One region of the Roseovarius sp. B-10 genome, then DNA from elsewhere that is predicted to be linked to it. Evidence: riboswitches for the same ligand, from Rfam matches in the RefSeq annotation. Region 1 holds a riboswitch; the other holds the start of a gene.

Region 1 (5,605 bases):
TCTAAGCTTGCTACGCATTGCTGCCGTGGGTGCAAGTTGAAGCATCCGGCAAAATGGGTCCTAGGCCGCCCTCGACGTCCTCGGCCTCATGGCTTCGCCATGATGCGCACAGGGCCGGGGGTCACCCCGCCGCCGTCCCATCCAGCCACCTCCGGCACGCCGCGTCCACGGCGCGGTGCAGCAGAAGGGTGAACACCGCCAGCACGATGAGGGCGGCGAACATCAGATCAATTTTCGCGCGGCCATTGGCCAGCAGCATGAGGTAGCCAAGCCCCTTGGAGGCCCCCACCCATTCGCCGATGATCGCGCCGATGGGGGCGTAGACCGCCGCCAGCCGCAGACCCGAGGCAAAGCCGGGCAGGGCGGCGGGCACGCGGATATGCCACATCAGCCGCGCGGGCGAGCCCCCCATCACGCGCCCGAGGTCGAGCCAGGGCTGCGGGGTGCGCATCAGTGCGTCGAAAAACGACGAGGTGACCGGGAAGTAGATGATCAGCAGCGCCATGGCGATCTTGGACCACAGCCCGTAGCCCAGCCACAGCGTCAGGATGGGGGCGAGGGCGAAGACCGGGATCGCCTGTGAGAACACCATCATCGGGCGGATCAGCCCGCGCGCCAGCGGCGAGGCGGCGAGGCCGATGGCCGAGAGCCCGCCCAGTATCGCCCCCAGTGCCAGCCCGATCAGCACCTCGGCGATGGTGACACCCGCGTGCCCGGCGATCAGCGCGCGGCTGTGCCACAGCGCCTCGGCCACGCGGCCCGGCCCCGGCAGGATGAAGGGCGGCAGGCCCGTGAGCGTGACAAGCGCCTGCCACAGCGCGAGCGCCAGCGCGGTGGAGGCGGCGATGGGGATGAGCCGGCTCATGCCGCCGCCCCTGTGGCGCGCAGCCGGGCGAGCAGGCGGCCCTGCACTTCGAGCGTCCCGGCATCGTCCACGGGCCGGGGCACGGGGGCCGCGGGGGGCGCGACGGTCTCGAGCCCATCCGCCCCGAGGATGTGGATGGCATGGCCCATGCGCGCGGCCTCGCCCGGATCATGGGTGACCATCAGCACGGTGCGCCCCGAAAGGTGCTGCGCGCCCAGCTCCTGCATCTGCGCGCGGGTGCCGGCGTCGAGCGCCGAGAACGGCTCGTCGAGCAGCACGAGGGGGCGGTCCTCCATCAGCGTGCGCGCGAGCGCCACGCGCTGCCGCTGCCCGCCGGAGAGGGCGTGGGGCCGTTTGTGCGCGTGCTCTGACAGCCCGGTGCGGGCGAGGATGTCGCGGGTGCGGGCGGGATCGGCCCGCGTGCCGCGCAGCCGCGCGCCGAGGGTGACATTGCCGGTCACGTCGAGCCAGGGCAGCAGGTCGGCCCCCTGTGCCATGAGCGCCACGCGCCCGGTGACCGGCGCGCCGTCGGAGGCGGTGATGGTCCCGTCGAAGCGCGTCACCTCGTCGGTCCCCGCCACCAGCCGCAGGAGCGTGGTCTTGCCGATGCCGGAGGGGCCGAGAAGGCAGGTGATCCGCCCCGCCGCCGCCTCGAGCCGGAGCGGGCCGAAGAGCGGCGCGCCGCCGATCGTGGCGGTGCCGTCGATGAGGAGCGCGGGCGGCGTGGCGGCTTGCATGGCCGGTCCTTTGGTTGGGCGGGGGACAGGGCAGGTCGCTTGCGCGCGTCTCCGTTCCCTCCGCCGGTGCGAGCCGGGTCAGGTTCGATGGGTTGGCGCGGCCTCTCAGCCCCCTGCAGGGCACCCCAACGGATGGCGGCGGTGGTAGCAGGCCCCCGGTGCGCTGACAAGCGGCGGGCGTTCAGGGAATGTTAAACTCTGGTTGCCAGACTGCGCGCACCGGCAAGGAGAGGGCCATGAACGGGCTGATCAACCGCGCGATCGCGTGTTTCGTCAGGGACAGCTACGGCGTTCCCGTGTGGGAAGAGGTGATGGCGCGCCTCGGGATCAACGAGTCCGCGTTCGAGCCGCTGATGCCGTGCGATCCGGGGGTGACGGCGCGCCTGGTCGAGGCGGTCGCGGCACGGTTTTCACGGTCGTCCGCCGACCTGCTGGAGGATCTCGGCACCTATCTCGTGGCGCAGCCCCGGTCCGAGGCGATCCGGCGGCTGTTGCGCTTCGGCGGGGTGGATTTCGCCGAGTTCCTCGAATCGCTCGAGGACCTGCCCGACCGGGCGCGGCTCGCCATGTCCGAGCTCGACCTGCCCGCCATCAGCCTTTACATGCAGGGCGCGGGGGTGTTTCGCGTGGAGATGGCGCGCGCAGATGGCGCGGGGCTGCGATTCGGGCCGGTTCTGCTGGGCATGCTGCGCGCGATGGCCGACGATTACGGGGCGCTGGTGCTGCTCGATTACCGCGGCTGCGACGCCACGCGTGAGATCATCGAGGTGCACCTGCTCGACGTGGCCTTTGCCGACGGGCGGGACTTTGACCTCGCCAGCGGACGGGCCGCGCCATGAGCGGCGCGGCTGCGCAGATGCAAGCCTTGGCGCAGGTGGCGATGCTCGACCGGTTCTGTCCCATGCACGTGGTCATCGGCCCAACCGGGCACGTCATCGGCGGCGGGCCGACGCTGACCAAGATCGTGGCGCCCGAGCCGATGATCGGCCGGCGGTTTCTCGAGTTGTTCGAGCTGACCCGGCCAAGGGCCGTGCAGGGCGTCGCCGCGCTGCGCGCGCTTGACGGGGCGCGGCTGCGCCTGCGGCTGCGGTCGCGCCCGCGCTATGCGCTCAAGGGGCAGCTTTGCCTGCTGGCGCCCGAGGATGCGGGCGGAGCCGGGGGCGCGATGGTGGTCAACCTCGCCTTTGGCATCTCGGTGGTCGATGCGGTGCGCGATTTCGGCCTCAGCGGCGCGGATTTCGCGGTGACCGATCTGGCGACCGAGATGCTTTACCTGCTCGAGGCCAAGACCGTGGCGATGGAGGAATCGCGCAGGCTCAACCGCCGCCTCGAAGGGGCGCGGCGCGCGGCGCAGGAAGAGGCGCTGACCGACACGCTCACGGGATTGCGCAACCGGCGCGCCTTCGATGCGCTGCTGGCACAGGCGGTCCAGGAGGGCGGAACGTTCGCGCTGCTGCATCTCGATCTCGATTTCTTCAAGCAGGTCAACGATACCCACGGCCATGCGGCGGGCGACCTCGTGCTGCGCGTGGCGGCGCGGCGGATGCTGTCGGTAGTGCGCGCCCGGGACGTGATCGCGCGCGTGGGCGGCGACGAGTTCGTGCTGTTGCTGCCCGGTATCGACACCACCGGCGCGGTCGAGACCGTCGCCCGGCGGCTCGTCGCGGCGCTGGAGGAGCCGGTGAGCGACGGCACGCTGACCTGTCGTATCTCGGCCAGCATCGGCGCGACGCTCAGCCGTGATGACCCGGGCCGCGCGCCCGGCGAAATCATGGATGACGCCGACCGCGCACTATACGCGGCAAAGGCTGCCGGGCGCGGCTGTCACAGGCTCCACATCGCGCAGGACGAGGCGCCCTCGGGCAGTGGGCAGATGCCGCCAGGGTTGCAAGACGCCGGGGATGTGGACGGCGGCCAGTGCGACGGGACCGCCCGCGCCGCCGGGGCGGATCGGAAGGTCAGGATATGCCCAGACGCCGATACCGGACCGCAGCCCGGGGATACCCGGGACGCGGTGTCCGGTGGCGACGGCGTGGCCCCGGGGGACGTGGGCGGCGCTTGGCAGGCTGCGGGCGCTCACGGGGCGGCGATGCGTTCCAGATAGGCCCAGACATCGCGCGCCTTGTCCGCGTCGCGCAGCTTGTAGGCCATCTTGCCGCGCGCCTCGGGGTCGTCGAGATAGCCGCGCAGGAAGGCGGTCGCGTCGTGCACGTAGACCACGAAATCGGCTTCGTTCCAGCGCAGCCCGCGCTGCCCGGCCTCGGTCATGGAGGGAGAATAGTGAAAGCCCGGCACGCTACCCGCATGGCGCCCGATCACGCCGTAGAGATTGGGCCCGGTGCGCCCGCCGCGCACGAGCGCCGAGCCGGTCTCGTCGATGACGGAATGACAGGCGGTGCACGCCCGGAACAGGCGCTCGCCGCGTTCGGGATCGGCGGCATGGGCCGGCAGGGCGAAGCCCAGGGCGGCGAAAAGGATCATCTTTCGAGAAAATTGCATCGCGCGCGGCCTCCGAATGGTTTCTTTTCCCCACGTGTCCAAGATTGGCACGCCAGATGGCGCAAACAATGCGCCAACCCCGGGCTTCACGCGCTTGTCAGCCTCCGTCATCGGGATGTGTGCACGAACAGGACCGCGAGGCCGCGATCAACCACAAGATGCAAGGTCGGCCAGTTCAGAGCGCGGGAAGCCGATACATTCCCGCGCTCGAGAAGCCGAGCGCGCAACCATCGGCGATCTCGTCGGCAAAGCGCTCGGCGATCACCCGCAGTGCCGCCTGCCGCCCCCTGGTCACCAGTGCGCGGCGCGGTGGCAGCGACGGGGTGGGACCCGGCCCGATCAACGCCTGCGACCAGATCAGCGGGTGCAGCTCGTGCAAGTGCTGCGCGACCAGCCAGTCGAGGCAGGCATGGATCGTGGCGCGCGCCTTCTCCTGCGCGGCGGGCAGTCGCGCTGTGCCGGTGCGCGGGGCCATCGTGAGGCCGCAGAAGGCGGCGATCTCGTTGATGATGTGCTGGTCGGGGGCCTGCACGGCGATGGCGTGCAGCCCGTCGACGAAGAACTCCGCGTCGACGGTGCCGAGACCGTCGGGCTCGATGGCGAGCGCGTCGAACCAGACCCAGGTATAGGCCCCCGCCCCGTGGTGCGCGCCGGTCTGCGCGGCCATGCGCCTTGCCTCCAGCTCAAGCTCGGCGAAGGTGCCGAAGCGCGAGGGCAGCAGCGCCTCGCCAAGCGCGCGCAGGTGCCGCGCGCTGCCCGGGTCGAGCGCGATGAGCCGGGCATAATCGTCTGCCACCCGTCGCCGGGGCGCCGGGCGCGCGGCGAGCAGGGCGCATTGCGCCGCCGCCAGCGAGGGGGCGTCGTGGGTCTCGGCGTCGAAGGGGCCGAGCAGGTCCTCGGCGCGCCGGAAGTGGTCGAGGAAATGTGCCTCTCGGTCCGGCTTGGCGATGCCTTTCGCGGTGCACATGCGCCACGCCCGGCCGATATCCATATGCGTGAGCGCGATCACGAGTGCGATGGGATAGCTGTCGGGATGATCGGCACGGACCTGTTCGAGCGCGTCGAGCCCGGCGGGGTCGGGCGTGCGCGCGTCGTGAACCGCGTCCCCGGCGGCGGCCACCGCATCGGCGCGCGCGCCTTCGGCCAGCAGCCCCGCCGCCGCCTCGCCGCCCGGCGTGTGCAATCGCGCGGCGTCCGCTTCTGCGATTCGCTCGGCAAGCCGCGCCCAGTCCTCCTGGCGGGCAAGGCGCTGGCCCGCGTCGTGAAAGTGAATGCGGGCGTGTTCCTCGTCGCTGATTGGGAGCGTGGGCAGCAGGATGCGCCGCGCGAGGCTGTCGATATCGGCGCGCGGCCGTGCGAGGCCGAGCCGCCGCAGTAGCCGCGCGAACACGGGCGCCCGTGCCGGTTTGCGCCGCTCGGTGCGCCGGGGGCTTTCAGACGGGGCGATCGGGTCGAATGTCATGGCGTCTCCGGCGAGCTGGATAGGGCACAGCCTGCCGGGCCT
Region 2 (5,605 bases), on a different contig from region 1:
CAGCGTGACAACGAGTGAGCCGCGCCGAATTACCTCGACGCCCTGCGCTTCCCACCAGTCGGCGGCCTGTTGGCCAAGGCGGACCACCGGCTCTTCCGCCGTCATCCCCTCGCAGAAGGGCGCAAGCATGCCACCCGCCCACCACGAGCAGCCATGCGCGCCGGGTTCCGGTGCGGGATCGCGAAGGGTGACGGCAACGCCCCGCGCCATGAGTTCAGTGGCCACACAGAGCCCCACGATGCCCGCGCCGCGAATGGTGATTGCGTCGGTCATGTCCAGACCTCGTGAAAATGATGTACCGGGCCATGCCCCTGCCCGATCTCTAGCGCGTCGGCGGCAAGGATCGCCCGATGCAGCCAGCCATGCGCCCGCGCGACGGACTCGCGCAGGGTCAGCCCCTGCGCCAGCCCCGCCGCGATGGCCGAAGAGAGGGTGCACCCGGTGCCGTGGGTGTTGCGCGTGGCGATGCGGGGGGCGTCGAGGCGCGTCACCTCATCGGCAATCAGCCAGTCGGTGCAGGTCTCTCCCTGCCCATGACCGCCCTTCATCAGCACCGCACCCGCGCCCATCCCGCATAACCGTGTGCCCTGCGCCTGCATGTCTGCATCGCTCATGGCCTCGGTACTGCCCAACAGCGCCGCCGCCTCGGGCAGGTTGGGTGTCAGTAAATCAGCGCGCGGCAGCAGATGCGCGATCAGCGCCGTGCGCGCCGCCTCGGGCAAGAGCCGCGCCCCGGACTTGGCGACCATCACCGGGTCAAGCACGATCGGGCCGTCATAGCCCGCTAGCGCCTCGGCGACCGTCTCGATCAGCCCGACATCGCCGAGCATCCCGATCTTGATGCAATCGATCCTGATATCGCCCAAGACGGCCGCAATCTGCGCCGCCACGGTTGCGTTCGGCACCGGGTGCACATCGGTCACGGCACAGGTGTTTTGCGCGGTCACGGCGGTGATCACGCTCGCGCCATACACGCCCAGCGCCGAGAATGTCTTGAGATCGGCCTGGATCCCCGCGCCGCCACCGCTGTCGGAGCCTGCGATTGTCAATGCGGTCGCCGCCATGCGCGTCTCCCTCAAGTTTTCGGGGAACGGATGCAGGGCGCGCTCGGGCTTGCTGATATCCGTTCCCTACGCCGGTATCATCCGGATCAGGTTCGATGGGTTGGCGCATCGCCTCTCAGCCCGTGCATCCCGGGCACCCCAACGGAGCTACCCAAGAGGTAACAGTGGCGCCGGACGCTCGCAAGGGGGGAAAGCGGGACAGGATATGTCGCAAACCGGCCGCACGCCGCCGGCTCCCGGGGTCAGGATGGGGCTTGGCCAATCCCTCGGAGATGCGCCCATGTCCTATGCCGCCAATATCGACCAATTCGCGCCCATCGCACGCTTCGCGCTCAATGTGGCGTTGCCCGTCCCCGAGGAGGTGCTGGCACGAACGGCGGTGCTCCTCATCGACACGCTGGGGGTGGCCGCGGGGGCGGCGTCGCTCGACGCAGGCCGCATCGCGAGGGATTTCGTCTACGATTTCCACGGGGCCGCGCGCGAGGATCACAGCGCCACCCTCCTCTTTGACGGGCGGCGCTGTGCCATGCCGGGGGCAGCCTGGGCGCTGGCCACGCAGCTCGACAATCTGGATGCGCATGACGGGCTGAATGCCACCAAGGGGCATATCGGCTGCGCCCTGGTGCCCGCGCTTTTCGCCTTTGCGGAGCAACGCCCAGGACTGACCGGGCGGCAGGCGCTCACCGCGCTGGCGATGGGCTACGAGGTGGCCGCGCGCGCCGCCGTCGCACTGCATGCCACGGCTAGCGATTATCACACCTCCGGCGCGTGGAACGCGCTGGGCGTGGCGGCGCTGGGGGCGCATCTGCGGGGGGATACGGCGGATGTGCTGCGCCACGCGCTCGGCATCGCCGAGTATCACGGGCCGCGTAGCCAGATGATGCGCGAGATCGCCAACCCGACGATGCTGCATGATGGCTCTGGCATGGGGGCCCTTGTCGGAGTTTCGTCCCTGTTACAGGCTGAACGCGGCTTTACCGGCGCGCCGGCGATCACCGTGGAGGGGGCGAATGTGGCGCCTGTCTGGGCCGATCTGGGCCACGACTGGACGGTGATGCGCAATTATATCAAGCCCTACCCGATCTGCCGCTGGGCGCATGGCGCGCTCGAATGCCTGCGGATGCTGGTCGAGGAAGAGGGCGTCAGACCGGAGGAGATCGAGGCACTGGAGGTCGCCACCTTCGCGCAATCCGCGGCCCTCTTTCCCGGGATGCCAGAGACGACGAGCGAGGCACAGTATTCGCTGGGATTCGCGCTGGCGGCCTACCTCGTGCATGGCCGCCTCGGCCCGGCGGAGATAACCGGGGACGCGTTACGCGATCCGCGCGTGGCGGAAATGCACGCCGGCATCACCGTGCGCGAGGAGCCGCGCCATTCCGCGCGCTTTCCCGAGGGACGCTGGTCTGACGTGACCGTGCGGCTACGCGACGGACGCGTAGTCCGTTCGGGCGATTGCAACGCGCGGGGCGGGCCGGAGGCACCGATGCCCGAGGCCGATATCCGAGCCAAGCTGTCGGTGATGGCCGGGGGCGCGCTCTCGGAGGCGCGGATCGGCGCGCTGTGGGAGATGCGCGAGCGGCTGCTTGACCAGGGCGCGGAATTCTCGCAGCTTGCCGGGCTCGTATACCCCGAACCGGACAGGCCATGACCGACGCCCCCCGTATCCTCGTCCACACCAGCGACCCCGCCCCGATGCTAGCGCGGCTGGCCGAGGTCGCCCCGGAAATCGAGGCGCGCGGGCATGATGGCTACGAGGGTCTTGATCGGGTGCTGGCGGAGTTCCGACCCGATATCGCCTATTCCGTCGCCTTCCACGGGCGCACGGGCTATCCGCGCGAGGCGCTGCTCGGCGCGCACGGGCCGCGCTGGATCGCCGTGGGCGGGGCGGGGGTGGATCATCTGACACCGTGGGACACGGGCACCGTGACGGTCAGCAACGCCGCCGGGGTCGCAGCACCCATGATCGCGGAATACGTATTCGGGTCGGTGCTGCATTTCACGCTCGACATCGACGGGATGGCCGCCGACCGCACAGCGCGGCACTGGGACAGCACGCGACTGATGACGCCGCTTCAGGGAAAGACCCTGCTGATCGTGGGGCTGGGCCATACCGGTCAGGCGGTGGCGTCGCGGGCCAAGGCGTTCGGCCTCAACGTGATTGGCACCCGTGCCCGACCGAAACCGATGGAGAACGTGGACGAGGTACATCCCGCCGATGCACTGCCCGATCTGTGGGGCAAGGCGGATATCGTGGTGCTGTCGGTGCCGCTTGTGTCCGGGACGCGGGGCCTTGTGAACGCGCGGTCGCTGATGGCGATGAAGCCGGATGCGATCCTCGTGGACGTGTCGCGCGGCGGCGTGCTCGACGGGGCGGCGCTCGTGAATACCATGCGCACGGGGCATTTGCGCGGCGCCGCGCTCGACGTGTTCGAGACCGAGCCGCTGCCCGGCGATCACCCGCTCTGGGGTCTGGACAGGGTGATCCTGTCGCCGCATTGCTCGGCGGTCTGGGAGGGCTGGGCGATGCGGTCCTTCGAGCTGTTTCTTGACAATCTCGGGCACTGGCGGCGGGGCGAGCCGCTTTTCAACGTCGTCGATCCGGAACGCGGCTATTGAGACCGAAAAACGCCCCGCCACGGGGGGCGGGGCAAGGCAAGGGCGCCCGGCCAAGTCAGGCCCCGGGCACCGGCGGTATGGGTGTCAGTTCGGGCGGTCGGCCATCTCGGCGCGGATCTGCTGGCGCAGCACGTCGATGGGCACGGTCTTGCCCTCGCGGCGAAAGCACCAGTAGGTCCAGCCGTTGCAGGACGGCGCGCCCTCGAGATGCGCGCCCACCTTGTGGATCGAGCCGTTGATCCCGTCGGCCACCAGCGTGCCATCGGCGCGCACCTTGGCGGCGGATTTGCCGTTCATCGAGGTCAGGACCTCGCCGGGGCGCAGCATCCCCCTCTCGACAAGCTGGCCGAAGGGGACGCGCGGCTCGGCGCGCTTGGACGTGGAAACCTGGAGCGCGTCACGGTCGTACTTCCTGATACTGGCGAGCCGTTTCTCGGCCACGCGGCGATAGCTCTCTTCGCGCTCGATCCCGATGTAATCGCGGCCCAGCATCCGGGCCACCGCCCCGGTCGTGCCGGTGCCGAAGAACGGGTCGAGCACCACGTCGCCGGGGCTGGTGGTGCCGACGAGCACGCGGTGCAGCAGGCTCTCGGGCTTTTGCGTGGGGTGCGCCTTGTCGCCGTTCTCGTCCTTGAGCCGCTCATGCCCGGTGCAGAGGGGCAATACCCAGTCAGAGCGCATCTGGATGCCGTCATTGAGCGATTTCAGCGCCTCGTAATTGAAGGTGTATTTCGCGCCCTCCTCGCGGCTGGCCCAGATCATCGTCTCGTGCGCATTGGTCAGCCGCTTGCCGCGGAAATTCGGCATCGGGTTGGACTTGCGCCACACCACGTCGTTGAGGATCCAGAAGCCCGCATCCTGCAACGCGGCGCCGACGCGAAAGATGTTGTGATATGAGCCGATCACCCAGATCGCGCCGTTGGGCTTGAGGATGCGCCGTGCGGCCGCCAGCCATTGCTGCGTGAAGCGGTCATAGGCGGCGAAGCTGGCAAAGCTGTCCCACGCGTCGTCCACCGCATCGACCTGGCTGTTGTCGGGACGGTGGAGATCGCCGCGCAGTTGCAGGTTATAGGGCGGGTCGGCAAAGATCAGGTCGATGCTGGCCTCGGGCAGGCCATTCATCACCTCGATACAATCCCCGGCAAGAATCGTGTTGAGAGGGAGCGCGGCGGGGCGCCCGGTCTTGGTCTTGGTTGTCATTTTCTGCCTCTGTTCCCGGCGCCTTTGGCGCTCTGCTCATTGGCAAAAGAATGAGTCAAAGCCGATTCGCGGTCAATTTCTTTTTTGAATCAGGGGGTTAGTTATTTTTCTTGATACAAGATATTGTGCACCGGTTTGAATGAACGCCTATGGTGAGGGGTGACCCCGAGATTTAGGAGCGCGGCGCGATGCGCTTTTGACGGGTAGCCGGCGTTGCGCTCCCACCCATAGCCGGGAAACTGTTGCGCCAAATCCCGCATGAGACGATCACGGCAGGTTTTTGCCACGATCGACGCGGCCGCGATCGACAGCGAGACGGCATCGCCCTTGACGATGGCCCGCGCCGGGAGCGCCAGGCCGTGCGGCAGCATGTTGCCGTCGATGAGCGCCATGTCGGGGGAAGGATCGAGCGCGGCGACCGCCCGCTCCATCGCGAGATGCGCGGCGCGCAGGATGTTGATCTCGTCGATCTCGGCGACGGTAGCGTGGGCAATCGACACCTGCGCCGAGGCGAGGATCGCCTCGGTCAGCGCCTCGCGGCGCGCCGCACTCAGCTTCTTGGAATCGTTCAGCCCCTCCGGGATGGCCCCCGGATCGAGGATCACCGCCGCCGCTGTCACCGGCCCCGCGAGCGGGCCGCGCCCGACCTCGTCCACCCCGGCGATGCGGGCATGACCGAGGGCGCGCGCGGCGCTCTCGTACGTGAAATCGGGGCCTGTCATGCG

The links. A riboswitch is a leader RNA that binds a small molecule or an ion and turns the genes downstream of it on or off. The one in region 1 is predicted to bind thiamine pyrophosphate.
Region 2: another riboswitch for thiamine pyrophosphate. It lies ahead of thiD (bifunctional hydroxymethylpyrimidine kinase/phosphomethylpyrimidine kinase); the one in region 1 lies ahead of AC13D8_RS10345 (ABC transporter ATP-binding protein).

What each region holds. Positions count from the first base shown of each region.
Region 1 covers NZ_JBSXOE010000032.1:265,715-271,319, reverse strand. Annotated here, with positions in the region: gene AC13D8_RS10350 (ABC transporter permease) at 122-865, opposite strand; gene AC13D8_RS10345 (ABC transporter ATP-binding protein) at 862-1,602, opposite strand; TPP riboswitch at 1,641-1,740, opposite strand; gene AC13D8_RS10340 (heme NO-binding domain-containing protein) at 1,839-2,441, shown strand; gene AC13D8_RS10335 (diguanylate cyclase domain-containing protein) at 2,438-3,706, shown strand; gene AC13D8_RS10330 (c-type cytochrome) at 3,679-4,083, opposite strand; gene AC13D8_RS10325 (hypothetical protein) at 4,277-5,563, opposite strand.
Region 2 covers NZ_JBSXOE010000029.1:7,453-13,057, reverse strand. Annotated here, with positions in the region: gene AC13D8_RS07315 (FAD-dependent oxidoreductase) at 1-273, opposite strand, end outside; gene thiD (bifunctional hydroxymethylpyrimidine kinase/phosphomethylpyrimidine kinase) at 270-1,064, opposite strand; TPP riboswitch at 1,111-1,215, opposite strand; gene AC13D8_RS07305 (MmgE/PrpD family protein) at 1,345-2,712, shown strand; gene AC13D8_RS07300 (D-2-hydroxyacid dehydrogenase) at 2,709-3,680, shown strand; gene AC13D8_RS07295 (site-specific DNA-methyltransferase) at 3,765-4,880, opposite strand; gene AC13D8_RS07290 (ribonuclease HII) at 4,982-5,602, opposite strand.